DNA from 3 places in the Streptomyces sp. TLI_053 genome. Region 1 is predicted to be linked to each of the others. Evidence: riboswitches for the same ligand, from Rfam matches in the RefSeq annotation. Region 1 holds a riboswitch; each other region holds the start of a gene.
The links. A riboswitch is a leader RNA that binds a small molecule or an ion and turns the genes downstream of it on or off. The one in region 1 is predicted to bind cyclic di-AMP.
Positions count from the first base shown of each region.

Region 2: another riboswitch for cyclic di-AMP. It lies ahead of BLU95_RS07625 (M23 family metallopeptidase); the one in region 1 lies ahead of BLU95_RS27520 (C40 family peptidase).
Region 3: another riboswitch for cyclic di-AMP. It lies ahead of BLU95_RS21240 (M23 family metallopeptidase); the one in region 1 lies ahead of BLU95_RS27520 (C40 family peptidase).

Region 1 is NZ_LT629775.1:6,630,023-6,640,124, forward strand. Features, by position in the region: gene BLU95_RS27510 (NYN domain-containing protein) at 1-96, shown strand, start outside; gene BLU95_RS27515 (C40 family peptidase) at 309-1,352, shown strand; cyclic di-AMP (ydaO/yuaA leader) riboswitch at 1,696-1,848, shown strand; gene BLU95_RS27520 (C40 family peptidase) at 1,859-3,013, shown strand; gene BLU95_RS27525 (C40 family peptidase) at 3,278-4,342, shown strand; gene BLU95_RS27530 (hypothetical protein) at 4,579-5,535, shown strand; gene BLU95_RS27535 (glycosyltransferase 87 family protein) at 5,611-7,041, opposite strand; gene BLU95_RS27540 (glycosyltransferase family 4 protein) at 7,297-8,433, shown strand; gene BLU95_RS27545 (AMP-dependent synthetase/ligase) at 8,491-10,102, opposite strand, start outside.
Region 2 is NZ_LT629775.1:1,952,656-1,962,757, forward strand. Features, by position in the region: gene BLU95_RS07605 (sugar kinase) at 153-1,367, shown strand; gene BLU95_RS07610 (IclR family transcriptional regulator) at 1,364-2,113, shown strand; gene BLU95_RS07615 (RidA family protein) at 2,256-2,672, shown strand; gene BLU95_RS07620 (DUF2470 domain-containing protein) at 2,851-3,573, shown strand; gene BLU95_RS07625 (M23 family metallopeptidase) at 3,854-4,891, opposite strand; cyclic di-AMP (ydaO/yuaA leader) riboswitch at 4,895-5,060, opposite strand; gene BLU95_RS07630 (MFS transporter) at 5,370-6,872, shown strand; gene purB (adenylosuccinate lyase) at 7,033-8,472, opposite strand; gene BLU95_RS07640 (MarR family winged helix-turn-helix transcriptional regulator) at 8,625-9,068, opposite strand; gene BLU95_RS07645 (DUF3037 domain-containing protein) at 9,198-9,614, opposite strand; gene BLU95_RS07650 (HipA family kinase) at 9,611-10,102, opposite strand, start outside.
Region 3 is NZ_LT629775.1:5,228,342-5,238,443, reverse strand. Features, by position in the region: gene BLU95_RS21260 (hypothetical protein) at 1-259, opposite strand, end outside; gene BLU95_RS21255 (sensor domain-containing protein) at 557-1,282, opposite strand; gene BLU95_RS21250 (GNAT family N-acetyltransferase) at 1,408-1,992, opposite strand; gene BLU95_RS21245 (hypothetical protein) at 2,036-3,049, shown strand; gene BLU95_RS21240 (M23 family metallopeptidase) at 3,137-4,006, opposite strand; cyclic di-AMP (ydaO/yuaA leader) riboswitch at 4,019-4,189, opposite strand; gene BLU95_RS21235 (YiaA/YiaB family inner membrane protein) at 4,435-4,725, shown strand; gene BLU95_RS21230 (alpha/beta fold hydrolase) at 4,831-5,658, shown strand; gene BLU95_RS21225 (TetR/AcrR family transcriptional regulator) at 5,799-6,365, shown strand; tRNA gene BLU95_RS21220 (tRNA-Ile) at 6,505-6,578, opposite strand; gene BLU95_RS21215 (SpoIIE family protein phosphatase) at 6,770-9,253, shown strand; gene BLU95_RS21210 (roadblock/LC7 domain-containing protein) at 9,407-10,102, shown strand, end outside.

The sequences.
Region 1 (10,102 bases):
GTGTCGGCGGACAAGGAGGTCGCGGACGGCGTGCGGAAGGCCGGCGCGCGCCCCGTCGCCTCGGTGCTGCTGCTGAACCGGCTGGCCCGTCCGTAGGTCCCGCGCGGTGCGGGCCGACGGCAATGACGGCTGGTCAGCGCCGGGATTGCGGTCTTGTGCGGGTTTCGTGAAGTCCGGGTGCGGGCGGCAGGTTCACGCAATCGTGGGAGTGGCGCGAAACGTGGATCTTCACTAGGGTCTGGCGTCAAACCTATTTTCCGGATTCTCACCCCAACGGGTGAGGCCATTGGAAGAAGGAGCCGGTCCTCTTGGCCTCCCACCGCCGTCCCAAGCAGCCGAGCCGCGCGCGGGTCTCCGTGCTCACCGCGGCCGCTGCGACCGCGGTCGCTCTCTCCGCCCAGGTCGCCGCCCACGCAGCGCCGAGCCCGTCGCCGAAGAAGGACGACGTCAAGGCGCAGATCGACCAGCTGAACGAGGAGGCCGAGCAGGCCACCGAGCGGTACAACGGCGCCAAGGAGCGGGCCGACCAGCTGCGCAAGCAGGCGGACCAGCTCCAGGACCAGGTCGCGCGCGGCCAGGAGCAGATGACCCAGCTTCAGTCGGGGCTGGCCGCGGTGGCGGGCGAGCAGTACCGCACCGGCGGCATCGACCCGTCCGTCCAGCTGATGCTGTCCTCCGACCCGTCCGGGTACCTGGACAAGGCCTCCAGCGTGCAGCAGGCCAGCTCCAGCCAGGCCGAGGCGCTCAAGGGGCTGCAGGACCAGCAGCGCCGGCTCGACCAGCAGAAGGCCGAGGCCGCCGCCGTGCTGGCCTCGCTGGACAGCACCACCAAGGACCTGAACCAGTCCAAGACCGAGGTCGGCAAGAAGCTCCGCGAGGCGCAGGAGCTGCTGAACTCGCTCAGCGCCGCCGACCGCGCGGCCGTCAAGGCGGCGCAGCAGCAGTCCGACCGCGCCTCGCGCGGCAGCGAGCGCACCGACCCGGCCAGCCTGCCCCAGGCCAGTGGCATGGCGGGGTCGGCCGTCGCCAACGCGATGAGCAAGCAGGGTTCCCCGTACGGCTGGGGCGACGTCGGCCCGAACACCTTCGACTGCTCCGGCCTGATGGTCTGGTCCTACGCCAAGGCCGGCGTCTCGCTGCCGCGCACCTCGCAGGCGCAGGCCAACTACGGCAGCCGGGTGCCGTCCCTCGCCGAGGCGCAGCCGGGCGACCTGATCATCTACCGCGCCGACCGCAGCCACGTCGGTATGTACATCGGCAACGGCATGGTGGTGCACGCGCCGCACACCGGTGACGTGGTGAAGGTGATGAAGGCCGACGCCATGCCGATCAACGCGATCCGCCGGGTCTGACGCTCCGCCACGACACCCCCGGGGGCGGTTTCCGGCCCCTGTGATCAGCGCCACCCCCGACCGGGGGTGGCGTTGGGGTTTGGGTCGGGCATTAGGCCGTCCAGGTGGAAATGATCAGCCTGATGTGGGGATGTGATCACACTCGGTCATATTCACAAAGGAACTTGGGTATTCTTCTGGCTTTTTTCTGACAAGGATTTGAACGGATCACGGATCTGTTACTAGGGTCGTGCTTCGAACCTCGCACAGTCGATCACCCAGCCTGGGTGGCGGTGGGGTTCGCCGCCGAGTTCGCGAAGCAGCCGGGCGGGGCCGCAGGTGCCCGCCCGAACCAGACCCAGCAGTCGGGGGTCCGCTGTGGAGCGGAGCCGGGGAACCACGTTCCTCCGGGGTGAATCGGCGCCAGGTCGGCCGCTCGCGCGGACGGTGAGGCGTCGTAGGGCACGCTTCCGCCCGAACCCGTCAGCTCACCCGGTAGGCGGATGAGGAAGAAGGAGTCCGCCTTCGTGGCGTCCCATCGTCGTCCCAAGCCCGCCGGCCGCACCCGGGTCTCGATCATGACCGGTCTCGCCGCCGCTGCCGTCGCCCTCTCCGCGCAGTCCGGCGCCCACGCCGACCCCGCGCCGACCAAGGACCAGGTCAAGGAGCAGGTCGACCAGCTCAACGAGCAGGCCGAGGTCGCGACCGAGAAGTACAACGGCGCCCAGGCCAAGCAGCAGGAGCTGCAGAAGCAGGTCGCCGAGCTGCAGGACAAGGTGGCCCGCCAGCAGGCCGTGGTGACGGAGGCCCAGGGCGGCCTCTCCGAGATCGCCGGCGAGCAGTACCGCACCGGCGGCATATCGCAGACCGTCCAGCTGATGCTGTCCGCCAGCCCGGACAACTTCCTCAGCCAGGCCGACGCCCTCAACCAGGCCGGCTCCACCCAGTCCGGCGCGCTGAAGGAGCTCCAGGAGCAGCAGCGCAGGCTCGACCAGGACCGCACCGAGACCCAGACCAAGCTCGGTGAGCTGGAGTCCACCACCCAGCAGCTGAAGACCTCCAAGGACGAGGTCCAGGGCAAGCTGGCGAAGGCCCAGCAGCTGCTCAACACGCTCACCGAGCAGGAGCGCCAGGCCCTGCGCGCGGCCGAGGAGAAGGCCGCCGCCGAGGCCAAGGCCAAGGCGGACGCCGCCAAGGCCGAGGCCGCCAAGGTCGCCAAGGCCAAGGCGGACGCCGAGCGCGCCACCCGCGACACCAGCCGCAGCGACCTGAGCTCCCCGGCTCCCGCCGCCTCGGCGCCCGCCAGGCCGGCCGCGCCGGCCGCCAACGGCTCGCGCGCCGCCGCCGCGATCGCCGCCGCCGAGAGCAAGCTCGGCGCCCCGTACGTCTACGGCGCCACCGGCCCGAACTCCTTCGACTGCTCCGGCCTCACCGGCTGGGCGTACGCCCAGGCGGGTGTGTCGCTGCCGCGCACCTCGCAGGAGCAGGCCAACGCCGGGACCCGGATCGGCTCGGACATCTCCCAGGCCCAGCCCGGCGATCTGGTGATCTTCTACGGCGACCGCCACCACGTCGGCATCTACGTCGGCGGTGGCCAGGTCATCCACGCCCCGAAGCCGGGCGCGTCGGTCCGCTACGAGTCGGCGTCCAACATGCCGGTCAACACCATCGTGCGCCTCTGACCCCCGGGTCGGCAGAATCCCGGCAGGCCCGGTCTCCCCGAGGGGAGGCCGGGCCTGCGGCTTTGCCCCCGGTCGTCGCCCGGTCGCCGGAAGGCCCGGCGGGCGAACCGGTCTGATGTCCGATCGGTGACCGAATATTCGGGTTCGGAGGGGTTTGGAAACGGTTGCCCTGACTCGCTAACGTCTGCCACCGGATGCCCGCTTCGACAGCCGACCGGTCCGGTGCGGCGGCGGGTCCGGGCCCAGGATCGGAGCCGACGTCGAATGACCGCGCACCGCCGTTCCCCGCTGTCAGGTGCTCACACGCTCGCCCGGGCGCTGGTGCTCACCGCGGCGGCCACCACCGCGCTGGGCGTGGCGACCGGCGGCACCGCGCAGGCGGCTCCCGGCGCGCCCGACGCCCCGGCGAACCGCAAGGACGTCAAGGCCCAGGTCGAGCAGCTCTACGACGAGGCCGAGCAGGCCTCGGAGCGCTTCAACGCCGCCCAGGAGGCCCAGCAGCGGCTCCAGCACGAGACCGGCACGCTCCAGCAGCAGATCGCCGTCTCCCAGGACGAGCTCAACCAGCTGCGCGGCGACCTCGCCACCGTGGCCGGCGCGGAGTACCGGGGCGGCGGCATGGCGCAGACCGTCCAGCTGATGCTCTCCACCGACCCGGAGGGCTACCTCTCCCGGGCCCGCACCCTCGACCAGGCCGCCGAGCGGCAGAACGAGACCCTGCACGAGGTGCTGGGCCGTCAGCGGGTGCTCGACCAGCGTCGGGCCGAGGCCTCGGCGAAGCTCGCCGAGCTGGAACAGACCCGCAAGGCGCTGGCCGACGGCAAGCAGCAGATCCAGCAGCGGCTCGCCAGGGCGCAGCGGCTGCTCAACAGCCTCGGCGCCACCGAACGCGCCCGGCTCGCCGCCCAGGACGCCCGCGAGGCCGAGCAGCGCGCCACCCGCGGCACCGACCGGCTCGACCTCGGCACCACCCCGCCCGCCTCCGAACGCGGCGGCGCCGCGCTGGCCGCCGCGGTGCGGATGATCGGCTCGCCCTACGTCTACGGATCCACCGGGCCCAAGGCGTTCGACTGCTCCGGTCTGATGTACTACAGCTGGCGGCAGGCGGGAGTGACCCTGCCGCGCACCTCGCAGGCCCAGGCGTACGCCGGCCGGCGGGTCGGCATCTCCGAAGCACGGCCGGGAGACCTGGTGATCTTCTACCGGGACATGCACCACGTCGGGATGTACGCCGGCGGCGGGGTGATCGTACACGCCCCCTACCCGGGTGCCCGGGTGCGCTACGAGAGCGTCAACGCCATGCCGGTCTCGGGGGTGATCCGGCTCTGAGCCGCCCGGACCGTGCCGGCGGCCGAGGCCCGTCCCGGCGCACCGCCCTGCTGCTCGCGGCCGGCGGCCTCGCCCAGCTGTCGCTGCCCGGCGCCGTCCCCGCGCGGCCCGCCTCGGCGGCCTCGGACGAGTACGCCGAGGTCTCGGCGCTGCTCGCCGGGCGGGCCCGGGCGCTGGGCGAGGGGCCGCCCCCGCTGCCGCTGCGCGCCGACTACCGGAACCTGCTGCTCGGCCCGGTGGACCGGGCCGGGCGGTCCACCGCCACCGCCGAACTGACCGTCACGGTGACCGGGTACGACGAGCGGCCGGTGGTGCACCCGCGTCGGCTGACGCTGCTGCGCACCGCCGCCGGCCGGCGGATCGAACGCGAGGAGGCCGCCGGGGGGCCGCCGCCGCTGTGGGACCTCGGCCCGGTCGGGGCCGCCGCCGGGGCGCGCTGCCTGGTGCTCGGGGTGGACGACGTGGACGGCGCGGACGGCGCGGGGCAGGCCGCGCGCGCTGCGGCGGCCGCCGTCGGCGACCGGGCGGTGTCCGCCGTCGAGGCGCTCTGGGGCAGCGCCTGGGCGGGTCGGCTGCTGCTCGAACTGCCCGCCACGGGGGAGCAGTTCGCGCGGCTGCTGGCGGACGACCGGCCCGGCTGGTCGGACCTCGCCGCGGTCACCGTCTCGGCGCCCGGCGCGCCCCTGCACGCCCCGGCCGACCGGGTGCTGGTCAACCCCGGGGTGTTCGCGCGGCTGAGCGACTTCGGCCGGCAGGTGGTGGTGACCCACGAGGCGGTGCACGTGGCGACCCGGGCCGACACCCGGGCCTGGACCCCGCTCTGGCTGTCCGAGGGGGTCGCCGACTGGACCGGCTACCGCGACTCCGGGCGCTCGGCCCGGCAGATCGCGCCGGAGCTGGCCCGGGACGTCACGGCCGGACGGCTGCCCGCCGCGCTGCCCGCGGACGCCGCGCTCACGGCCGGCGGGGAAGGCCTGGCACAGGCCTACGAGCAGTCCTGGCTGGCCTGCGACCTGATCGCCCGCCGGTACGGCCCGCAGCGCCTGGTGGCGCTCTACCGGGCCGTCGGCGCGGCCGCCCCCGGCGCGGACCGGGAGGCGTGGCTGGACGGGCTGTTCCGGGACCGGCTGGGCCTCGGGCTGGACGGGTTCACCCGCCTCTGGCTGGCCGAGGTCCGGGCCCTGGCGGGCTGAGTTCCGGGCCCCGGCGGGACGGGGCGCCCCGGCGGACGCCGGGCCGCGTCCGCCCCTGGCGCGGCGTCGTCCCGGTCAGCGCCGTTCGCCGGGCGCGGCCGGCGCCGCGGGCCGGTCCATGCCGTCCAGCAGGTCCTGCTCGTACGCGATGCCCGGCCGCACCGAGAACGAGACGGCCGGCACCGGCTCGGCGCGGGGCAGCACCACGGTGGCCGGCACCCGGTCGGTGCGCCGGGTCGAGCGCCAGAGCCGGACGCAGGACAGCACGGTCGCGACCAGCAGCAGCACGTTGCGGGCGGTCAGGACGGCGATCGCGCCGGGCCTGCTGGCGACCACGTCGCCGAAGACCAGCGGGAACTCCACCAGCGTCAGCGGGGTCGCGGCCAGGATCAGCAGCGCCACCGGCCGCTGGCTGGTGCCGCGCACGGTCAGGCAGACCGCCGCCGCGCCGACCAGCCAGACCAGGTACTGCGGGCTGATCACCCGGCTGGTCACGGTGAAGATCAGCAGTGCGGCGAGCGCCGCGTCGTACATGGTGGCGGCGTTGCGCCGGCGCGCGGTGAACCGCCAGAGCAGCAGCCAGCCGAAGCCGAGCACGGTACCCGCCAGCATCACCTTGCTGACCAGCGGCACCCACGGCCCGAGCATCTCGACCGAGCCGTAGTTCATCATCACCTTGCCGTCCCAGCTCCCGGCGATCCGGGCGAAGTGGATCGGCAGCGCGCCGACCGACTCCACCTCGATGCCGCGGTCCTTCTGGAACGTCAGGAACTCGAACGCGCCGTTCATCCCCGCCGCCAGCAGGAAGCCGATCGAGGCGGTCGTGGCGGCCGCGGCCGTCCAGGACCGCCGGGTACGGCGGCCGGAGGGGGTGCCGATGAGGCCGAGCAGCGGCCAGATCTTGACGATGCCGCCGAGCCCGAGCAGCAGACCGCCGATCGCCGGCCGGCGGATCAGCGCCAGCAGCCCGGCCACCGCGATCGCGGTCACGATCACGTCGTAGCGGTTGTAGATCATCGGGCCGAGCAGCGGGACGCCGGCCACCCAGACCCAGGCGCCGGTCAGCGCCCGGCCCCTGCGCAGCCCGGTGCGGACCAGCAGGCCCATCGCGAGCGCGTCGGCGATGCCGCAGATCACCCAGAACGACACCAGGTACGACCAGGGCAGCAGGCCGGGCAGCAGGATCACCAGGGCGGCGCCGGGCGGGTACTGCCAGGTCACGTCGTCCAGCGGGAAGGTGCCGGTCTGCAGGACGCCGTACCAGCCGTGGTAGATCAGCCAGACGTCGGCGGTGATGTCCCCGCCGGGCATCCGGAGCACGCCGGTGACCAGGAGCAGCAGCAGCGTCCGGGTGGCCACCCAGCTCGCGCCGAGCGCCAGCAGCGCGCCGGAACGGCCGGAGGGGCGCGTGGTGCGCTGCACGGGCTCGCGGCGCACGGCGAGCGCCGTGCCGGAGCCCTCGGCGCCGCTGGGTGTACCGGACTCGGTGGCCGGGGCCAACTCCACTGCGCTCCCTCGTTCGTCTCGGACGTTCCGTCGGCGGCGCCGCGCGACGGACGCCCGGGCAGTCCGGGCGGGGTCGGGGCCGGCCGCCACCGCGGGGCCGGGCCGGACGCGCCGACCACCCTTGTCCTAGGACAGACCCGGGGAGGGAACGGTTGCCTTGCGTGGATCCGTTCCCGGCGGGTCGTCGTGTTGACCTATCGTACGGATCACCCAGCGGTACACCGAGCACCCCCCGACCGAGCGAGCCGTGGCCTGATGCACAAGACCTTGATCGTCACCAACGACTTCCCGCCGAGGCCCGGCGGCATCCAGGCCTTCGTGCACAACATGGCCGTCCGTCAGCCCGCAGGAAGCATCGTGGTGTACGCCTCCACCTGGCGCGACGGCACCGAGGTCGCGCGCTTCGACGCCGAGCAGCCCTTCCCGGTGGTCCGCGACCGCACGAAGGTGATGGTTCCCACACCCCGGGTCACCCGGCGGGCGGCCGAGATCCTGCGGGCGGAGGGCTGCGACTCGGTCTGGTTCGGCGCCGCCGCGCCGCTCGGGCTGATGGCCCCCGCGCTGCGCCGGGCCGGGGCCGGCCGGCTGCTCGGCATGACCCACGGGCACGAGGCCGCCTGGGCCCAGCTGCCGGTGGCCCGGCAGCTGCTGCGCCGGATCGGCGAGGGCACCGACGTGCTCACCTACCTCGGCGAGTACACCCGCTCCCGGATCGCAGCGGCGGTCGGCCCGGAGCCGGCCGCGCGGATGGCGCAGCTGCCGCCCGGCGTGGACGAGCGGACCTTCCACCCGGACTCCGGCGGTGCCGCGGTGCGCGAGCGGCTCGGGCTGGCGGACCGGCCGGTGGTGGTCTGCGTCTCCCGGCTGGTGCCGCGCAAGGGGCAGGACACCCTGATCGAGGCGATGCCGCAGATCCTCGCCGAGGTGCCGGACGCCGTGCTGCTGATCGTCGGCGGCGGCCCGTACCGGGCGGAGCTGGAGAAGCTGGTGGACGCCCGGGGCGTGCGCTCCGCCGTCCGGTTCACCGGCTCGGTGCCGTGGGAGGAGCTGCCCGCGCACTACGGCGCCGGCGACGTCTTCGCCATGCCGTGCCGCACCCGGCGCGGCGGACTGGACGTCGAGGGGCTCGGCATCGTCTACCTGGAGGCCTCGGCCACCGGTCTGCCGGTGGTGGCGGGGGACTCCGGCGGCGCGCCGGACGCGGTGCTGGAGGGCGAGACCGGCTACGTGGTGCCGGGCGGCACGCCCTCGGCGGCGGCGGAGCGGATCGTCCGGCTGCTGCGGGACGAGGAGCTGCGGCGGCGGATGGGCGAGGCCGGGCGGCGCTGGGTGGACCGCTCCTGGCGCTGGGACCTGCTGGCCGGGCGGCTGACCTCGCTGCTGGCGGGCTGAGACGCGCGGACGGCCCGCCCCGGGGTCCGGGGCGGGCCGCACGGGCGACGGGCGGTCCTACTTGCGGTAGATCGCCTCGACGTCGGCCGCGTAGTCCTTCAGCACGACGTTGCGCTTGAGCTTGAGCGAGGGCGTCAGATGGCCGCTCTCCTCGGAGAAGACGGTGTCGAGCAGCCGGAACTTCTTCACCGCCTCGGCCTGCGAGACCGCCGCGTTGCCGTCGTCCACGGCCTGCTGCAGCGCGGCCAGCAGGTCCGGGTCCTCGCGCAGGTCGGCCACCGTGGCCCCGGCGGGCTTGCCGTTGAGCTGCTTCCAGTTCGGGAAGAAGTCCTCGTCGACGGTGATCAGACAGGCCACGAAGGGCTTGCGGTCGCCGACCACCATGACCTCGCCGACCAGGGCGTGCGCCCGGATCCGGTCCTCGATCACGGCCGGGGCGACGTTCTTGCCGCCCGCGGTGACGATGATCTCCTTCTTGCGGCCGGTGATGGTCAGATAGCCCTCGTCGTCCAGCGAGCCGATGTCCCCGGTGGCGATCCAGCCGTCCTTCAGGGTGTCGGCGGTGGCCTGCGGGTTGTTCCAGTAGCCGGTGAAGACGTGCGGTCCCTTGAAGAACACCTCGCCGTCCTCGGCGATCCGGACGGCGGCGCCGGGGACCGGCTGGCCGACCGTACCGATCTTCGGCTTGTCCCAGGGGTTGAAGGCGGTTGCCGCGCAGGTCTCGGTCAGGCCGTAGCCCTCCAGCACGGTGAAGCCGATGCCCCGGTAGAAGTGCCCGAGCCGCTCGCCCAGCGGGGCGCCGCCGGAGATCGCGTGGGTGGCCCGGCCGCCGAGCGCGGCCCGCAGCTTGCTGTAGACCAGCTTGTCGAAGACGGCGTGCTTGAGCTTGAGCAGCAGGCCCGCGCCGCCCGCGTCCAGCGCCCGGCTGTAGGCGATCGCGGTGTCGGCGGCCTTGTCGAAGATCTTGCCCTTGCCGTCCGCCTGCGCCTTGGCCCGGGCGGTGTTGTAGACCTTCTCGAAGACCCGGGGCACACCCAGGATGAGCGTCGGCCGGAAGGCGGCCAGTTCGGCGGTGACGTCCCGGATGTCGGAGACGTGGCCGAGCTTGATCGGGGCCATCGCCGGGGCGATCTCGGCGATCCGGGCGAGCACGTGGGCCAGCGGCAGGAAGAGCAGGACGGAGCTCTCGCCGGTGCGGAACAGCGGGGCCAGGCGCTCCACCACGTTGCCGCACTCGGCCATGAAGTTGCCGTGGGTCAGCTGGCAGCCCTTCGGGCGACCGGTGGTGCCCGAGGTGTACACGATGGTGGCGATCGAGTCGGCGTCGGCCACCAAGCGGCGCTCGGTGACGGTGGCGTCGGTGACCTCGCGGCCCGACTCCGCCAGCGCGGCGAGCGCCGGGCCCTCGATCTGCCAGGTGTGCCGCAGCTCCGGCAGCCGGTCCCGGACCTCCGCGACCACGGCGGTGTGGGTGTCGGTCTCGGTGAACACCGCGACCGCCCCGGAGTCGCCGAGGATCCACTCGACCTGCTCGGCGGAGGAGGTCTCGTACACCGGCACCGTGATCGCGCCGGCGGTCCAGATCGCGAAGTCCAGCAGCGTCCACTCGTACCGGGTGCGGGACATGACGCCCACCCGGTCGCCCGGCGCGACACCGGCGGCGATCAGG
Region 2 (10,102 bases), 4.7 Mb from region 1:
CCCCGTCGCCCGGCGATCCGACGGCCGAACCGCCCCGCACACCGGCCGCCCCGGCGCCGGAGCCGGAGCCGGCACCGCCCCGGGCACCGGCACCCACCGCACCCCCGGCGCCCACCACTTCCCCGACACCCCCGACACCCCCGCCGCCCCCCGTGCCCCCCACCCCCCTGGCCGTCTGCGTGGGCGAATCGATGGCCGTGCTCCTCCCCGACCGCGCGGGCCCGCTGGAGTCCGTGGAGAACTTCCGGCTCGCCGTCGGCGGCGCCGAGTCCAACGTCGCCGGTGCCCTGGCCGCCCTGGGCGTGCCGAGCGCCTGGATCAGCCGGGTCGGCAACGACGGCTTCGGCCGCCGCCTCCTCGGCGAACTGACCGCCCGCGGGGTGGACGTCTCCGCCGTCGCCCTCGACCCGCACCGCCCGACCGGCGTCTACCTCAAGGAGGTCGGCGGAACCACCGGCGACCGCCACGACCTGGGCCCGGGGCGGAGCCGGTTGCACTACCACCGGCGCGGCTCGGCGGCGGCCGCCCTCTCCCCCGCACTGCTGGACGACCCGGCCGCCGCCCGCCTGCTGGCCGGGGCCCGGCTGCTCCACCTGTCCGGCATCACCGCCGCGCTCTCCGACGACTGCCTCGCGCTGCTCCGCACGCTGCTGGCGGAGCGCCGCTCCGACCGACTGGTCAGCTTCGACCTCAACTGGCGTCCGGCGCTCTGGCGCGACCGCGACCTCTCGGTGCTGCCGCCCCTGCTGGACGCGGCCGACCTGCTCCTGCTCGGCGCGGACGAGGCCGAGGCCGCCTTCGGCACCGGGGACCCGCACGCGCTGCGCCGCCTCTTCCCGTCGCCGGCCACCGTCGTGGTCAAGGACGAGGCCCGGCTGGTCACCGCGATCGGGCGCGACGGCACCACCGTCGCCGAACCGGCCCTGACGGTCGAGGTGGTCGAGGCGACCGGAGCGGGCGACGCCTTCGCGGCCGGCTACCTGGCCGGCACCGTTCGTGGACTCGACCAGCGGCGCCGCCTGCGGCTGGGCCATCTGAGCGCCGCCTGCGCGCTGACGACCCACGGGGACCAGGCCGAACTGCCGCCCGCCCCGGTGGTCGGCGCCCTGCTCGACGCCTCACCCGAGGCCTGGGCGGCCACCCGGGTGTCGGCGGATGGCATCGTGTCCCCTGTGCTCCCCGGAGCGCTCACCAGCACGTACGCCGCCCCCGACGACCCGCCGCCCCTCCCGCCGACCGCCTCCCGCACCACCGCTTCCCGCACCACCGCGTCCGCCTCCCCCACCGACCGCTCCGCGCCCGTCGTACCGGGGGGCGGTGCCCCCGACCCTCGACCGGCCGCCACCCCGGCCCTTGGAGCGCCATGAGCCAGACCGTCACCCGCGCCCTGCGCATCCTCGCCGAACTCGGCGAGGGCGAGCGCTCCCTCGACCAGTTGGCCGAGGTGCTCGGTGTGCACAAGACGACCGTGCTCCGACTGCTGCAGAGCCTCGAGGAGGAACGGTTCGTCTACCGCGACGCCGGATACCGCTACCACCTGGGCGCCGGCCTGTTCGCGCTCTCGGGGCTCGCTCTGGAACAGCGCGGGGTCCGCCGGATCGCCGCACCGTACCTCGCCGAACTCAACGCCGGCACCGGCCAGACCGTGCACCTGGCCGCGTACGAGGGTGGCGAGGTGGTCTACATCGACAAGTACGACTCCCGGCACCCGGTGCGGATGTACTCGCGGATCGGCCTCCGGGCCGCGCTGCACAGCGCCGCGGTGTCCAAGGTGCTGCTCGCCGACCTGCCCGCGCCCGAACGGCGGCGGGTGGTGGCCGGCATCGACTTCACCCCGCACACCGCGCGCACCCTCACCACACCCGAGGCGCTGCTGGCCGAGCTGGAGAAGGTCGCCGCCCAGGGCTGGGCGCAGGACCACGCCGAGCACGAGTCGTTCATCAACTGCGTGGCCGCGCCGATCCGCGACGCCAGCGGCCGAGTGGTCGCCGCCGCCTCGATCTCCGTCCCGGACGTCGTGCTCCCCTACGAGCAGGTGCTGGAGCTGCTGCCCCAACTGCTCGCCACCGCACGGGCGATCTCCGCCGACTGCGGCCAGCCCCCGCGCCACTGACCACTCCGCACCCCGCACCCCGCATCCCCGACCACCCCACGCCACGCCACGCACCAAGCCCGAAGGCCCGAAGGCCCGAAAGCCCCGAAGCACGCACCACAGCACCACAGCACCACCCACCCCACCGAGGAAGCGAGCACGCATGAGCGTCCAGAACGACAAGACCGAGATCCGTACCGACGGCGCCCCCGCCCCGGCCTGGATGTTCTCCCAGGGCGTCCGCAAGGGCCCGATCCTCCAGGTGTCCGGCCAGGGCCCGCAGGACCCCGCCACCGGCGAGTACCTCCACCACAGCGACGTGAAGGCACAGACCCGCCGCACCCTGGAGAACGTCAAGGCGATCGTCGAGGCGGGCGGCGCGACCGTCGAGGACGTGGTGATGTTCCGCGTGTACCTCACCAAGCGCGCCGACTTCCCGCTGATGAACGAGGTCTACGCCGAGTTCATCGAGGAGAACATCCCGCCGGGCGGCGTGAAGCCCTGCCGGACCACGATCTTCTGCGAGCTCCCGCAGGAGCCGATGCTGGTCGAGATCGACGCCCAGGCGGTCGTCGCCTGACCCGCGCGCACCACCCGCACCGCAAGGGCCCCGATCCCGGCACACAAGCCGGGTCGGGGCCCTTCGCGCATGGCCGGTTCCGCCCCACCCCGACGACACCTTGCCCTCTCCCCCTCCAATGATTAGGTTAGGCTCACCTAACTACAAGGTCAGCTCGTCCGCCGGAGGTCCCGATCCCATGAGTCCGCACCCGCAGCACGATGCCGAGATTCCCGAGCCCACCGCCGCCGAGCGCATCGGCAGCCTGCTGACCGCCACCTCCTCGGTGGTCCTCCGCGCCGGCGGCGAGCAGCACGAACTCTCCACCCCCGTCTCGGTGCACGGCTCCCGGCTCCGGCTGCGCGCGCCGCTCGACTCCCCGGTGACCTCCGCCGCCGCCCGCGAGCAGGACGGCCTCGCCGTCGTGCTCGACCTCACCGACATCGCCCCGGTGGCCGTGCGCGACCGGGTGCGCGGGCGGCTCACCCTGGCCGGCCGGCTCCACCTCGCCCACCTCGCCGACGACGGCCTCAGCGTGCACCTGCGCCTGGACGTCGCGCACGCCGTGCTCTCGACCCCGTACGGCACCACCGCGATCACCGGCGCCGACCTCGCGGCGGCCGCCCCCGACCCGCTGGCCCGCTACGAAGCCGGACTGCTCACCCATCTGGCCGACGACCACCCCGACGCGCTCGCCGTGCTCACTCGGCTGCTCGACCCGGCGCTGCTCGCCGACCGCCCCGAGGTCCGCCCGCTCGCGCTCGACCGGTACGGCCTGGTGCTCCGCCTGGACCACCCGCACGGCCACCGCGACGTCCGCCTGGTCTTCATCGAACCGGCCCGCGACGCGGACGAGTTCGGCCACCGGGTGCACCAACTGCTGTCCGCCGCCGAGCAGGAGCCGGCCACCCACCGGTCCTGAACCCAACGGAAGCGCGAACCAGCCCGCCCGACAGCGGAACTGACCCGATATCGGTTCGCCCCGCCCCGCTCCTCCCCACCCTCGAGCCCCGCCACAACGACGGCCGGCCCGGCCCACGAGAGAGTTCTCGTGAGCCGGGCCGGCCGGCAGGACGGGCGTGTCCCGCGCCCGTCAATCCACTCGGGTGCGGCGTCCACCCGGTCCAGCGGTCACCCGACATGACCATTCCGGGAGGTCGTTTCGCCCCGCACCCGGCGGTGGCAGATGATCCGACCGAAGGTCAGATCGCGACGCCGTGCGCCCGCAGGTAGGCGATCGGGTCGATGTCCGAGCCGTACTCCGAACCGGTGCGGATCTCGAAGTGCAGGTGCGGGCCGGTCACGTTGCCGGTCGCACCGGAGAGGCCGATCTGCTGGCCGGCGGTGACGGTCTGACCGATGGAGACGCCGATCGAGGACAGGTGCGCGTACTCGGCGTACTTGCCGTCGGCGAGCTTGATCTCGACCTCGTTGCCGTAGGCGCCGCCGTTGCCGGCCTTCACCACGGTGCCGGCCGCGACGGCGCGCAGCGGGGTGCCGGTGGCAGCGACGAAGTCGGCGCCGGTGTGGTGGCCGGAGGCCCACATCGAGCCGGCCACACCGTAGGCGGTGCCGAGCTTCGGGTTGGCCAGCGGGGCGAAGAAGCCGGAGGTGGCGGCGGCCGGGGCCGGAGCGGCCGGCTTCGCGACCGGGGCGACGACGGCCTGAACGGCCGGCTTGGCGGCGGGCTTGGCGGCCGGAGCGGCCGGCTTCTCGGCCGGAGCGGTCGGCTTGGCCGGCTTCACGGAGTCCTGCGAGGTCTGCGCCTTGGCGGCGGGGGCGGCCGGCTTGGCGGCCTCGGCCGGAGCGGCCGGCTTGGCGCCCTCGGCGGCCTTGGTGCCGAGCGCGAGCTGCTGACCCGGGAAGATGAGGTTCGGGTTGGCACCGATGACCGAGCGGTTGTGCTCGAACAGCGCCTTCCAGCCACCCTCGACGTTCTTCGCGTCGGCGATCTTCGACAGGGTGTCCCCACCGACGACCTTGTAGTCGGCCGGAGCGGCCTCGGCGGCGGGAGCGGCCGGGGCGGCCGGGGCGTTCTCGGCAGCGGCCGGGGCGGCGTCGACGCTGGCGGCGCCGGTCCAGGTGCTGCTCTGGTGCGTGTGCCCGGCGGCCGGGGCCTCGTGGGCCTGGGCGGTGACGGTGGTCACCAGCGGGAGGGCGAACGCGGCGCCGGTGACGGCGGTGGCGATGCCGATGCGGACGGCGCGGGGCATGGCGATACGACGAGCCTGTGCGGGCATGGAAGCTGTCCTCTCCGACGCCTGCGAGGTGAGCTGTCGGGTTCGGGCTGGAGTTGCCCGGCCGCAGAGAAATGCGGCTTCACCCCAAGCCGGACCGTCAATTCGGGTCCGGCGACTTACCTGTGGGTCCCCCGCTCCTGCCGTACAGAGTTCGTTGCGAACCACCGGGCAGCGGCAGGACTAGGCGTTCCACCCGGTGGCCACCCGGGCTGACGCCGGGCGGTCGCTGAACTAAAACCCATCCGTTCGGGTGAAGCAATGTCGATCTCCGGAACCCGGGACCAAAGTCCGGAACACCGTGACGCTCCGCATGAAAGGCATGCACAGTAAGCACACAATCCATTCACCGAGTGCACGTGATCCACCACCCTGCGCCGATGTCGTCATCAGTGCGCACACGATCACTCACGGAACGGACATCTCCGACACACCCCCGGTGACCCTTGTCACGTCGGCCCCACGAGCCCCACCATGGGCCGTGACCACCACCGATGCCGGCACCCTGCGGTTGGGCACCGCACAGGGACGCTGGGTACTTCTGGCGACCGTGCTCGGCTCCAGCATGGCGATGCTCGACGGAACCGTCGTGAACGTCGCACTGCCCCGGATCGGCACCGATCTCGACGCCCGGCTCGACGCCCTGCAATGGACGCTGAACGCCTATCTGCTCACCCTGGCGGGCCTGATCCTGCTCGGTGGCGCGCTCGGCGACCGGTACGGGCGGCGCCGGATCTTCCTGCTGGGCGTCGTCTGGTTCGCCGTCGCCTCGGCCGCCTGCGCCGCCGCGCCGACCATCGAGGTGCTGATCGCGGCCCGTGCCGTGCAGGGCATCGGCGGGGCGCTGCTCACCCCCGGCTCGCTGGCGATGCTCCAGGCGGTGTTCCGTCCGGACGACCGCTCGGCGGCGGTCGGCCTCTGGTCCGGCCTCGGCGGGGTGTCGGCGGCGGTGGGCCCGTTCCTCGGCGGCTGGCTGGTGGACGGCCCGGGCTGGCGCTGGATCTTCCTGCTGAACCTGCCGCTGGCCGCGACGGTGATCGCGGTCGCGGCCCGGCACGTCCCGGAGAGCCGGGACGAGAGCTCGACCGGGCGCTTCGACGTGCTCGGCGCGGTCCTGGCCGCCCTCGCGCTCGGCTCGATCACCTATGCGCTGACCGCCGCCGGGAGCGGTCTCTCCGCCACCGTCTGGGTCACCGGCACGGCCGGGCTCCTGCTCGGCGCCGCCTTCGTCCTGGTCGAGCGCCGCACCCCGGAGCCGATGCTGCCGCTGGGACTGTTCTCCTCACGGCTGTTCACCGCCGTCAACCTGGTCACCCTCGCCGTGTACGCGGCGTTCAGCGGGGTCTTCTTCCTGCTGGTCGTGCAGCTGCAGATCGTCTCCGGCTTCTCCCCGCTGGTCTCCGGACTCGCCCTGGTGCCGATCACCGTGATCATGCTGGCGCTCTCCGCCCGGGCGGGGCGGCTGGGCAAGCGGATCGGCCCGCGGCTGCCGCTCACCGTCGGCCCGCTGCTGTGCGCGGCGGGCGTGCTGCTGATGCTGCGGATCGGGCCCGACGCCTCCTACTGGACGGACGTACTGCCCGCCGTCGCGGTGATGGGGAGCGGGATGGTGCTGCTGGTGGCACCGCTGACCGCGACCGTGCTGGCGGCGGTCGAGGTGCGGCACGCGGGCATCGCGAGCGGGGTCAACAACGCCGCGGCCCGGGCGGCCGGTCTGCTGGCGGTCGCCGCGCTGCCCTCGCTCGCGGGTCTGAGCGGCGACGCCTACCAGGTGCCCTCGGCGGTCGACTCCGCCTTCCGCACCGCGATGCTGATCTGCGCCGGGCTGCTCGTGGCGGGCGGGCTCACGGCTCTGGCCACCGTCCACGGCAACGTCCTGGCCCCGGAGGACCACCACCCGGTGGCCGAACCGGACTGCCGCTACGCCTGCGGCACCAACGCCCCGCCGCTCGACCCCGGCCACTCGGCCCCGGAACAGGGCTGAGCCCCGTCGGCGGAAGCCCGGACCCCCGAACAGGGCTGGACCCCGCCGGCGGACCCCCGAACAGGGCCGAACCCCGTCGGCGGAAGCCCGGACCCCCGAACACGCCGAGGGCCCCGCCGCCCGAACGGCGACGGGGCCCGGTGACCGGGGTGGACAACCGTCAGAGGATGTCGCCCGGCGCGTACTTGGCGGCCTCCGGGTACGCGGCCGCGACGGCCTCGACCTGGCGGACGACCTCGGCGACCTGGGCACCGGCCGCACCGGTGAAGGACAGCCGGTCGGCGAGCAGCGCGTCCAGCCCGGCCCGGTCCAGCGGGATCCGGTCGTCGTTCGCCAGCCGGTCCAGCAGCTCGTTCTCCCGGGCGCCGGCGCGCATCGCGAGCGCGGAGGCGACGGCGTGCTCCTTGATCACCTCGTGCCCGGTCTCCCGGCCGACGCCCGCGCGCACCGCGCCCATCAGCACCTTGGTGGTGGCCAGGAACGGCAGGTAGCGGTCCAGCTCGGCCTCGACGACGGCGGGGAAGGCGCCGAACTCGTCGAGGACGGTCAGGAAGGTCTCCAGCAGGCCGTCGAACGCGAAGAAGGCGTCCGGCAGCGCGACCCGGCGGACCACCGAGCAGGAGACGTCACCCTCGTTCCACTGGTCGCCGGCCAGCTCGCCGGTCATCGACGCGTAGCCGCGCAGGATCACGGCGAGGCCGTTGACGCGCTCGCAGGAGCGGGTGTTCATCTTGTGCGGCATCGCGGAGGAGCCGACCTGGCCCTCCTTGAAGCCCTCGGTCACGAGCTCGTGACCGGCCATCAGACGGATGGTCTTGGCCAGGCTGGACGGCGCGGCGGCCAGCTGGACGAGGGCGGTCAGCACCTCGAAGTCCAGCGAGCGCGGGTAGACCTGGCCGACACTGATCAGCACGTTGTCGAAGCCCAGGTGGCCGGCGACCCGGCGCTCCAGCTCGGCGAGCTTCTCGGTGTCGCCGCCGAGCAGGTCCAGCATGTCCTGGGCGGTGCCGACCGGGCCCTTGATCCCGCGCAGCGGGTAGCGGGCGATCAGCTCCTCCAGCCGGCGGAAGGCGACCAGCAGCTCGTCCGCGATCGACGCGAAGCGCTTGCCGAGGGTGGTGGCCTGCGCGGCCACGTTGTGCGAGCGGCCCGCCATGACCAGCTCGGCGTGCTCGGCGGAGAGCCGGCCCAGGCGGACCAGCACGGCGACCGTGCGGTCGCGCACGTGCTCGAGGGACTGCCGGATCTGCAGCTGCTCGACGTTCTCGGTCAGGTCCCGGGAGGTCATGCCCTTGTGGATCTGCTCGTGGCCGGCGAGGTCGCTGAACTCCTCGATCCGGGCCTTCACATCGTGCCGGGTGACCCGCTCACGGGCGGCGATGGACGCGAGGTCGACCTGGTCGATCACCCGCTCGTAGTCGGCGACGGCGGTGGCGGGCACCTCGACGCCGAGGTCCTGCTGGGCCTTCAGGACGGCGAGCCACAGGTGGCGCTCGAGGACCACCTTGTGCTCGGGGGACCACAGCTGGGCCAGGGTCGCCGAGGCGTACCGGGAGGCCAGGACATTGGGGATCTGGGGCTTCGCGCTCACGCTTCGCAAGCCTAACAGCCGAGGTCAGCCGGACCCGCGCCGGACCGGCCCACCGCGACCGGCGGGCGACCGGCGGGCGATCGGCCCCGCCCCGGGGAGCGGCTGCGGCGACCCGCCGACCGGCTGCCGGTGCCGGCTACCGGTGTCCTCCTGCCCGTGTCCTACTGCCGTCCGCTGAGGACCGGCAGCACCTGGAGGCAGATCGAGTGCAGCGCGCTCCGCTGCTCGTCGCTGAGGGTCTCGAAGGACTGGTGGGTCCGGCTCATCTCGCCGCGGACGAGTGCCAGGATCTCCCGGCCCTGCTCGCTGATGACCACGATCTTGACCCGCCGGTCCCCCGCCGAGGCCTCCCGGCGGGCCAGGCCCAGGGCCTCGAGGCGGTCGACGATCCCGGTCACGTTGGAGGCGTCGCAGCCGAGCCGCCCGGCCAGCGCGCGCATCGGCACCGGCTCCTGGACGGCACCGAGCGCCTTGGCCTGCGAGGAGGAGAGACCGTGCCTGGCGGCGGCGGCCGCGAAGTCCTGGAAGTACGCGGCACCGACGGCGGCCAGCGCCTCCATCAGCTCGGCGTTGGTCGGTACGGTCGTGGTCGCTGTCGAACCCATGAGGTCAGCCTACGACCGAGTGCTTCATTATCTCAAGCTTTGATCACGGCAAAGATCCGGCAGTCAACCGCAGCACCGGTCCCGAACCCCTGCCCTGGCCCGCCCCGAACCCCGGCTCGAGCCCGTGCCTCAGAGCACCAGCTGGTCGAACAGCCGGCGCAGCTCGGTCTCCGGGTCCGAGGTCAGCCCCGTGTGCACCGGCCCCGGCTGCACCACCGCGCTGCGCGGTGCGGTCAGCCAGCGGAACCGCTGCCCCGGGTTGTCCGACGCCGCCGGACCGGCCTGCGGCCCGCCCTCGCAGACCGCCTCGATCCCCTGCAGCGCCCGCCGCACCCCGGACACGTCGGCCACCGGGTCCAGCGCCAGCAGCCGCGCCTGGTCCAGATGGGTCCGGGCGGCCAGGTGGGCGCTCTGCCGGCAGTACAGCAGCACACCCACGTTGACGCACTCACCGCGCTCCACCCGGGGCACCGCCCGGATCACCGCGTACTCGTAGTCGTGCAGCTCGGCGACGGCCGGCAGGGCCGACCGGATCGGCTCGGTCATACGGACACCTCCGGCAGCCAGTCGCGCGGACCGGCCAGTCGCTCGGTCAACTGGGTGCGGTACGCCGCGCGCACCGCCTCGGGCGTGTCGAAGCCGGGTTCGTCCACCAGCCAGACGTCGGGGATCAGCGCCACCGCCTCCTCGATCGCCGCCTCGGCCAGCGGTGCGAGCGCCTTGTCGGCGGCGAGCAGGTCCGGCTCGGCGCGCAGCAGCGCGTGGTCGGAGGCGTCGTACGGCCGGCGGGTCCAGGCGGCGGCACCGGCCCAGTTGTGGTGGAAGATCAGGCTCGCGCCGTGGTCGATGAGCCGCAGTCCACCGGTGGCGACCAGCAGGTTGGGATTGCGCCAGGAGCGGTCCACGTTGCCGATGAGGGCGTCGAACCAGAGCACCTGCCCGGCCAGCCCGGCGTCCACGTCGAAGCAGAGCGGGTCGAAGTTGAGCGCGCCGCTGACGAAGGCCATGCCCAGGTTGAGGCCGCCGCTGGCGCG
Region 3 (10,102 bases), 1.4 Mb from region 1:
CCATGGCCGCCCGGGCGGCCAGCGCGCGGGCGGCGATCTCGTCGGCGGGCCGGGCGTACACCGGGTCGGTGGCGATGACCCGGCAGCCGAGCGTGCGGGCCTCGGCGGCCAGGGCGGCGGCGCCGCCGGGGCAGTCGAGCAGCGGGCCCCGGAGGCCGGCGAGCGCGGCCCGGGTGAGGCCGAAGAGGCCGCAGTACTCGTCCAGCGGACGGGAGGTCACCAGGGCGGCGGCCGGGGCGGGGGAGGTTCGGTCGGCCATCGCGGCCATCCGAACACGGCCCGCCGGGGGCCGCATCCGCAGACGGCCGGCCGGGGATCGGCAGGCCGACCGGGGAGGTGTGGCACAGGAAGTCGCTCGGGGGCGCCGGTGCCCCCTTGCTGCGGTGGCGACCGGCCCCGGAGCGGGAAGTCGGCGAGGTCGACTTCCCACTCCCCGCTTCCAGAGCTGCCCCCTCGCTCCGTGCGAGCGATGGGGCAGCAGAAGCACCTGGAACGACTTCGCCCGGCATCCACTTCGGGCCTGATCAGGAACGGTGCTCCGAGACGCGGGAGCGGTTCAGCGGCCGAGCAGGCCGCGGGCGGCGAGGCGGTTGACGTTGGTCAGGCCGCGCACCAGCTGGGGGGTGACGAGGACGAACAGCAGGCCGATCAAGCTCACGCCCGCGATCTGCAGCGGCGACTGGATGTAGTACTCGTAGTGGCCGGACTCGGTGGTGAAGTCGTAGAGCCGGTAACCGGGCCAGTCCGTCCAGCGCGCGAACACCCAGTGGTAGGCGGGGTACAACGCGAGCGTCCAGCCGACACAGAGGAAGACCAGCGACAGCACCATGCTGAGGATCGCCCACGGGAACATCACCACCTGGTACAGCACGGCCTTCCAGCCGGCCCCGTCCGCCAGCCGGGCGGTGATCGCGCCCCAGGCGCCGGGCCGGACCGCCCGCACCGGCTTCGGGCCGGGGACGTCCAGGGCCAGCAGGCCGCGGACCCGGGCCCGCTCCAGCCGCCCGAAGCCCCGGGCCGCGGTGGTCAGACCGGCCAGGACCGGCAGGCCGAGCACCGTCACGAAGGTGCCGAGGCCCAGGCAGAACAGCGTCACGGCGGTGACGAAGCCGACGATCGCCACCGGCAGACCGGTCAGCGTGTAGCCGACCTCCCGGTAGAAGTAGGAGCTGAACGGGGCCCGCCAGGCGTACGGCGGCTCCTCGGTGCGGTGAGCGCCGCCGTGCCCGGTGTCGCCGTCGTACGCGTCGTACTCGCTGCGCTGCATGGTGTGGGTGCTCATGGCCGGGTCACGGTCCCTCGGGTCGGTCGCGGTTCGGGCTCGTCGGGCGTCTCCCGCCGACCTCTGAAGCCTGTCAAAACCCGCGCCCGCCGGACATCCGGCTCCCCGGCGAACCGGGGGTGGGGTTATCCCCCCTGCCCGGCGCTCCCGGCCGGCGGGTCGTCGGCGAGCAGGGCGTACTGCCGGGCGTCCCGCCAGCCGCCCGGGCCCCGGTAGTCGTGCCGGACCCGCCCCTCCAGCCGGAAGCCGGCCCGCTCCAGCACCCGGATCGAGGCGGCGTTGTCGACGTCCACCCGGGCCTCCAGCCGGTGCACGCCGAGCGGGCCGAAGGCGAAGTCGCGCAGCAGGGCGACCAGCTCGCCCGCGTAGCCGGAACCCCAGACGTCGCGGCGCAGCGCGTAGCCGATGGTGGCGGCCCCGAACGGGACGAGACCGAGCGCGGCGTTGCCGATCGGGACGGCGCGGGCCGGGTCGTCGGCGTCGGAAAGGCGGGTGACGGCGAGCCGGTAGACCTCCCGGTGGTCCTTCTCGGCCTCCTCGACGAACTGGGCGACCTGGTCGGCGCAGGTCTCGAGGTCGCGCGGGGCGAACGGGAGGTAGCGGGTGGCCTCCGGGTCGCCGAACACGGCGTGCAGCGCGGCCACGTCCTCGGGGGTGTGGTGGAACTCGCGCACGGCAAGCCGGGCACCGGTGAGTCGAACGGGGACCATGGCTCCCGACCCTACCCGCGACCAGCGGTTACGGTTCGTGGTTATGGAAGACGAAGACCTGCGGCTCGCCCCGCGCACCAAGGCCGCCGAGCTGCTCGCCTGGGCGGAGGCGGAGGGCCGCGAGCCGGTCGCCGAGAGCCCGCTGCGAGCGGTGCTGGCGCTGCTGGAGCTGGGCGAGGGCAGGATGCACGACGGCTGGCCCGAACTCACCTCCGCCGCGGTGGAGCACCTGTTGTACGAGCGCCTGTACCTGTACGTCCAGCCGGAGCCGGGGCAGGACCCGCTGGCGTACGGCGCGGCGGTGCGGCTGCTGATCGACCACCGGCGGGCGGCGAAGCGGCTGAACGCCAAGCGGCAGGAGCGGCTGCACGCGGAGGCCGAGTGGCAGGGCGAGGTGGCGGCCGGACTGCTGCGCCGGGCCGACCTGGTGACCTGGCCCCGGCTGTACACGCTGCTGCTGCGCGCGGCCGGGGTGGACACCGCCGACGGGGAGGCGGTGCGGGCCTGGCTGGAGGGGTTCCGGGAGCTGCCGGAGGAGGAGCGGCTGGCGTCGTTCGCGGCGCTGGAGGCGGACGGCGTGCTGGACCCGGTGGACGACGGGGGCTGGGAGGCCGGCGGCCGGACGCTGGCGGTCGGGATGGCCACGGACGGCGCGCGGCGGCTGCTGGAACAGGGGCTGATGCGGCGCAGCTACCGGAACCTGGCCGAGCTGACGGCCCTGGGCCGGCCGATGCCGGAGGAGCTGGCCGGGGACTTCGGGGCGTTCGAGGAGGCCGCGGCGCTGGCGGCGCTGGAGCTGGCCGGGACCTGGACGGTGCCGGGGCTGCCGGAGCTGCTGGTGGCGGAGTTCCCGGAGCTGGCGCCGGAGCCGGGGCCGGCGGAGATCGACGCCTATCTGGCCGGGCTGGACGCGGCCTGGGCGGAGGAGCGGGCGGACGGCGACGGGTTCACGGAGACGGACGGCGACGAACCGGCGGACGGCTACGCGGACACGGACGGCGACGGGTACGCGGCCCCGGACGCGGACACGGACGGCGACGAGCGGGCGCCGGAGTAGGCGCGGAACACGGCGAGGGGCCCCTGGAGCCGCCGTGCGGCCGGGGCCCCTCGTCGTGCTCGGGGGAGCCGGGTCAGGAAGACGGCGTCAGGGGGTGACGCCGCGCTGCTCGAACCAGGTCTCCGGGTCGACCGGGGCTCCGCCACCGGGGCGGACCTCGACGTGCAGGTGGGCGCCGGTGACGTTGCCGGTGGCGCCGACCTTGCCGATCTGCTGGCCGGGGAGGACCTTGCCGGAGCCCTTGATGATCGAGGAGAGGTGGCAGTACCAGATCTCGGTGCCGTCGGGCAGGGTCTCGACGATCCGGTAGCCGTAGGCGCCGGCCCAGCCGGCCGAGGTGATGGTGCCCTGGCCGACCGCGTAGACGGGTTCGCCCTGGTCGGCGGCGAAGTCGAGGCCGGTGTGCAGGTGCGCCCAGTAGCGCGCGCTCTGGCCGTAGTGGGCGGAGAGCCGGTAGTCGCGGACCGGCAGCTTGATGGCGGCGAGCTTGGCCTTCTCGGCCTCCTCGGCGGTGCGCCGGGCCTGCTCCTGCTGGGCGACCTGGGCGGCGCGCTTGGCCTCGGCCTCCTGGGCGGCCTGGACCCGGGCGGTCTCCTCGGCGGCGGTGCGCTGGCTGTCGGCCTGCTGCTGGATCCGGGCGGCGAGCGCGAGGCCGGGGTCGGCGGACAGCGCGACCGGGGTCTCGTCGGGGGTCTCCACGGCGGGCGCGGCGGCCGGGGTGGCGGAGGCGAAGCCGGTCGCGCCCAGGGTGGCGGCGACGGCGGTGACGCCGAGCAGCGGCGCGGTGCCGCGGGTCTGACGGGGCATCCGGTGCCGGCTGGTGTCGGCGGCCGGCGGGGCGCTCTCGTCGGCGGAGCCGCCGAAGGGACCGTGGCCGGCGAACGGGCCGGGGTGGTCGAGCAGCTGGGTGCCGGTGGAGGACCCGGACGGGTGTGCCTGGGTGTGCGTCGACGCCACGGAGGCGCGCTCCTTTCCTTCCTTCGCGCCTACCGGGTTAGCTGACGGGTTCGGAGCAGGAAGGTCTCCTACGGCTGGGTCCGGGCGATGCCCCGACCCTGCCGATTCACCCCAAGGAACATGGTTCCCCGGCTCCCATGGCCTGCCCGGAGGCCGGCCGGCGGGATTAGGCGACGGCGCACGGTGCCGTCTGGGTACGGCGTTGCGGTCCGCGCTGCGTTATCAAACGTTAATCCGAGAGCCCCCCGATTCCAAGCCATCCGTTGATGACGACCGGACACGGATCGGACGCTGCGCGGTCCGATGGGCGATTTGTGACGTTTGATGACACCTGACACTACCGAACGTGAGAGGACGTCAACGAACGGGCTCCCATCTGAGTACGACTACTCATGTGCGACCGGAGCCGCGCGGCCATTCTGGGCGCCATGAGCGCACCGATGCAGTCACGCACCACGGCCGCCTACTACATCCAGGCCGTCCTGTCCTTCGCCCTCTCCGGCACCGCCCTCGGCGCCGGGATCGCCTACCTGCCGGTCGAGCCGTGGACCAGGGCCTTCCTCGCCGTCGGCCTGCTCTGGACGGTCACCTCGGCGTTCACCCTGGCCAAGGTGGTCCGGGACCGGCAGGAGACCACCGATCTCGTCACCAGGGTCGACCAGGCCCGGCTGGACAAGCTGCTGACCGAGCACGACCCGTTCAAGGTGGAGGGAGTCTGACCGGCCCGGGCGCGGACCGCCGCTCGGGAGGGCTTGACGGCTAAGGCTATTAGCCTTAGCTTTATGGCTATCGGCACTCGCCGACGACCGCCCGAGGAGGCTCCCATGAACGGCACCATCGCCCCCGCCACCCGCTACCTCGACCTCCCCGGTGGCCGGATCGCCTTCGACGACACCGGGCGCGGCGACGGCACCCCCGTCGTCCTGCTCCCGGGGATGCTCGACAGCCGGGCCGCGTACCGGCACCTGCGCCCGCTGCTGACCGCCGCCGGCCGCCGGGTGATCACCATGGACCTGCGCGGCTTCGGCGACTCCTCGATCCACTGGGACGACTACTCCCCCGCCGCGATCGCCGGAGACGTGCTCGCCCTGCTGGACCACCTGGGCATCGACCGGGCCGTCCTGGCGGGCAACTCCTACACCGGCGCCAGCGTGGTCGGAGCCGCCGGGGACGCCCCGGAGCGGGTCGCCGGGATCGTCCTGATCGACGCCTTCGTCGAGAACGTGCCGCCCACCGCCCTGCAGCGGACGGTGGTCCGGGCGATGGGCGCGCTGCTGGTGCGCTCGCCCGCGTTCTGGGGGCTCTACCTGCGCAGGGCCGCCTTCCCCGGCCCCAAGCCCGCCGACCACGAGGAGTACGTGGCCGGGCTGGTCTCCGCGCTGCGCACCCCGGGCCGGCGGGCCGCCACCCGGGGCTATGTGCACGGCGACTCCTCGCCCCTCGGCTGGACCTCGGCCGTGCACTGCCCGGCGCTGGTGGTGATGGGTTCCGAGGACCCCGACTTCGGCGACCCGGAGCTGGTCGCCGACCGGCAGGCCGCCGCGCTCGGGGCACGCAAGGTGATGGTCGAGGGTGCCGGGCACTACCCGATGGCCGACCACCCGGAGGCCACCGCCGACGCCCTGCTGGGCTTCCTCGCCGAGCTCGCCTGACCGCTCGATCACTCGATCGCTCGATCGCCCGATCGCCTGGGACCGCACGCGCCGTCCGCCCGGCCGCCGCCGTCCAGCGCCGCCCCCTCCACCGATCCACCACGCCCACCACGCCCGCCGCGCCCACCAGGAGACCCCCGATGCCCCGAGTCGGACTCACCCCCGAGCAGGTCGTCGACCACGCCCTCGCCCTCATCGACGAGCAGGGTCCCGAGGCCCTCACCCTGGCCGCCGTCGCCGCCCGCGCCAAGGTCGCCACCCCCTCGCTCTACAAGCACGTCAGCGGCGGACTGGCCGAACTGCGCCGACTGGTCGCCGTCCGGGTCACCGAGGAACTGGCCGACCGGCTCGCCGGGGCGGCGCTCGGCCGGAGCGGGGACGAGGCGGTCGCCGCCGTCCTGCGGGCCTACCACGCCTACGCCACCGAGCGCCCGCACCGGTACGCCGCGCTGCCGCAGGCCCCGCGGCCGGACGAGGACCTGTCGAACGCAGCCGCCCGGCTGGTCGGGGTGATCGTCGCGGTGCTCCGCGGGTACGGGCTGGAGGGTTCCGAGGCGATCCACGCGGCGCGCACGTTCCGCTCGCTGGCCCACGGATTCGCGGCGCTGTCGACGGCTGGCGCCTTCCAGCTCGCCGAGGACCTCGGGGAGACCCAGGAGCGGATGATCACCGTACTGACCGCCGGACTGCGCGGCTGGCCCCGCTGAGCCCGGACGGGTCCGGAGCGGGCACGGAGCGACAGGGCGGTGGGGACGGCGAGGCCCCGGGGGGGTGGGGGCCAGGGGCCGTCCGGGCGGGAACGCCGAAGGGCCCGGAGCGCACCGCTCCGGGCCCTTCGGACTGGTGTGGGGCTAACAGGACTTGAACCTGTGGCCTCTTCCTTATCAGGGAAGCGCTCTAACCGTCTGAGCTATAGCCCCGCGCCGTTACGACCCACCGCCCCCAGGGCGGCACGTCGTAGGGAGAAGGGTACCGGACCCGGCGGGGCCCCACGCACACCGGGCGCCCCGGGCTCCCGGGGCACACCGTTCGACTCTCCCCTCACCCGATTAAGAAATAAGGTATTAAGAATTAACTGCCCCATAAGGCACCGGAGAGGCCGGCCATCCCCGTGGACCCGCGCAGCAGCCCCACCGCGCGCAGTGCCATGCGCTGCGTCCGCTTATTGCTGGGCTGCGCGGACGCCGCCGAACTGCTCGGCACCGTGCTCGCCGAGGGCCCGAGCTGGATCACCGGTGAGGGCTCGGCGCTCTACCTGCTGGACTCCACCGGAATGCTCCGGCTCACGGCCTCCCACGGCCTGCCCGACTGGGCCCACGAGCGCTACAGCGTGGTCGACCCGGCCGGGGACCTGCCCGCCGCGATGGCGCTGCGGCTGCGCCGTCCCTATCTGCTGAGCCCCGAACGCACCAGCGCCGACTATCCGAACCGGAACGCCGGGATGGGCACCGGGATGGTCGCCGTCGCCACCCTGCCGATGATCGTCGACGGCCGGCCGCTGGGCGTCCTCGCCCTGGCCCTCGCCCACCGGGGGACGGTCCCCCGGCGCGACCTGGACGTGCTGGAGACCCTCGCGGACGCCTGCGGGCACCGGCTCGGCCACCTGCTGGAGCACGCCAGGGCGGGCACCGGGGCGCTCGGCGGAACGGGCGGGACCGGAGGGCACCCGGGGCACGGCGAGCAGCCGGGACGCGGAGGGCACCCGGGACGCGGAGGGCACCCGGACCGGGGTGCGGCGCACGGGGTGCGCCCCGGCCCGTGCGCAGGCGCCGCCGATCCGGCCGCCGCGACCGCCCACTCGATGCTCTCGCTCGCCGTCCGGGCCTCCGGGCACGGGGCCTTCGAACGGGATCTGGTCACCGGCGAGACCCACTGGGACGCCCAGGCGCTGCGGCTGGTCGGCCGGCCGGCGCCGGAGCGCGGCGGCACCTCCCCCGCCCCCTCCCTGGACCTCGTGGTCCACCCCGAGGACCTCCCGGACGTCCAGGCCGCCATGGCCGAGGCCCTCGCCACCGGCGGCCCGTACCGGATCCGCTACCGGGTGCCGCGCCGGGGCGGCGGGGTGATCCGGATCGAGGAGACCGGCGAGGTGATGCTGGACGTGCACCGCCGCCCGGTGCGGATCGCCGGCCTGATCGCCGATCTCGACCACGGCCGGACCCCCGGCGAACGCCCGCCCGGGGACGGGGCGCCCGGCGGCCGGTCCCCGGCCCCGTCCGGCCCGGGCTCCCCGTCCGGCCCGGGGCAGGAGCCCGCCGGCACCACCGAGGGCACCTCCGCCGCCGGGGCCCGGTCGGCACTGCTGCTGGCTCTCACCCGGGCACTGTCCCGGGCGGTCACCGTCCGGGACGTCACCACGGCCGTCACCGACATCTGCCGGCCCGCCTTCGGGGCGGCCGGCATCGTGCTGGACCTGGTCGACGAGGGGCGGCTGCTGCCCGTCTCGCACACCGTCTACGGGGGCGAGCGGCGTACCGAGCTGACCCGGCTGGCCGACCTGTCGGAGGGCGTGATGCAGCGCGCCCTGGCCCGGTCGGCCCCGCTGTTCAGCGAGCCGGCCCGGCGCGGACGCGGACGCGGGGCCGACCGGACGGCCGGTCCCGCCGGCGGGACCGGCCGCGGCGAGGGCGACGGGACGGGCGGCGGGACCGGCAGCCCGCTCGCCCCGGCCGCGTGGGCGGTGCTGCCGCTGATCGCCTCCGGCCGGCAGGTCGGCTCCTGTCTGATCACCTTCGCCACCGAGCGCGCGTTCGGGCGCGAGGACCGCACCCTCTACTCCTCGTTCGCGGGCATCCTGGCCCAGTCCCTGGAGCGGGCCCGGCTCTACGACACCCACCACCACCGGGCGACCGAACTGCAGCGGGCGATGCTGCCGCGCACCCTGCCCCGGCTGCCCGGGATCGCCAGCGCCGCCCGCTACCTGCCGAGCACCGAGGGCATGCAGATCGGCGGCGACTGGTACGACCTGCTGCGGCTCCCGGACGGCCGGATCGGGCTGGTGATCGGGGACGTCCAGGGGCACAACGCCGAGGCCACGGCGGTGATGGGGCAGTTGCGCAGCGGACTGCGGGCCTACGCGACCGACGGGCACGACCCGGCCGCCACGCTCGCCCGGACCAGCCGGCTGCTGACCGAGCTGGACACCGAGCTGTTCGCCACCTGCCTGTACCTGACCCTCGACCCGGCCGACGGCACCGTGCGGGCGGCCCGCGCCGGACACCCGGCGCCGGTCCGGGTCACCGCGGACGCCAGGGCGGTGGAGCTGAACCTCCCCGGCGGACCTCCGCTGGGCGTGGCTCCCGAGCGGCCGTACCCGCTGGCGGTCGAGTACCTGCCGCCCGGCGAGACGCTGCTCGCCTACACCGACGGCCTGGTGGAGGACCGCGAGGAGGACTACGACGAGTCCGTGCACCGGATGCTCGGCGGGCTGGAGCTGTGGGCGCGCAACACCGGGCCGGTCCGGGTCGAACCGGGGCCGGACCTGGAAAAGCTGGCCGATCTGCTCACCCTGAACGTGACCGAGCGGCGTTCGCGTCCGGACGACGTCGCGTTGCTGCTGTTGCACCGTTTGTCGGCCGTGCACCAGCGGGGCTGACGGGACACCGGTCGACTGCCCACGGACAGACCGATCGCGTTCGAACCAGTGCGAACCGGCGTGGTATTGACGGGATATCGATGAGATCCGGTCACCTGGCGAGATCCGGTCGCACCTTCATAGGATGATCGCCCTAGAATTCGCCGCGTGACGATGACTCAGTGGTGCGCAACGGCAACAGGCGTGCTCGCCGCTCTCGCCCTGGTGGCCGCCGCCCGCTACCGCGCGGTCTCCGCCACCCAGCGGCGTCGGGTCACCCAGCAGCAGCACGAGATCACCCGCCTCCGGGAACAGCTCGCGGCCGAACTCTCCCGCCGCGGAACCGAACTGGCAGCCGCCCAGCAGGACCAGGAACTCAACGCCTCCACCCAGCGGGCCTTCCTCAGCGTCGCCCGCCGGATCCTCGTCATGGCGCACGACCAGCAGGCCCTGCTGGACGAGATGGAGCGCACCCACGACGACCCGACCCTGCTGGAGGGCCTGCTCAAGGCCGACCACGCGGCCGCCCAACAGGCCCGCCTCGCCCAGACCCTGGCCGTGCTCTGCGGCGCCAGGGCCGGCCGCCACTGGCCCGAGCCGGTCTCGCTGGAGGACGTCGTGCGCGGCGCCCAGTCGCGCATCCTGCCGTTCCAGCGGGTGATGATCCGCAGCCGGATCGAGACCGCCGTGGTCGGCGCGGCCGCCGAGGCGCTGATCCACGCCGTCGCCGAACTGCTGGACAACGCCACCCGCTACTCCCCGCCCAGCACCCAGGTGTACGTCACCCTGATGCCGGTCCACAACGGGGCCGTGATCGAGATCGACGACGGCGGCGTCGGGATGCCCGAACCCGCCGTCGAGAAGGCCGCC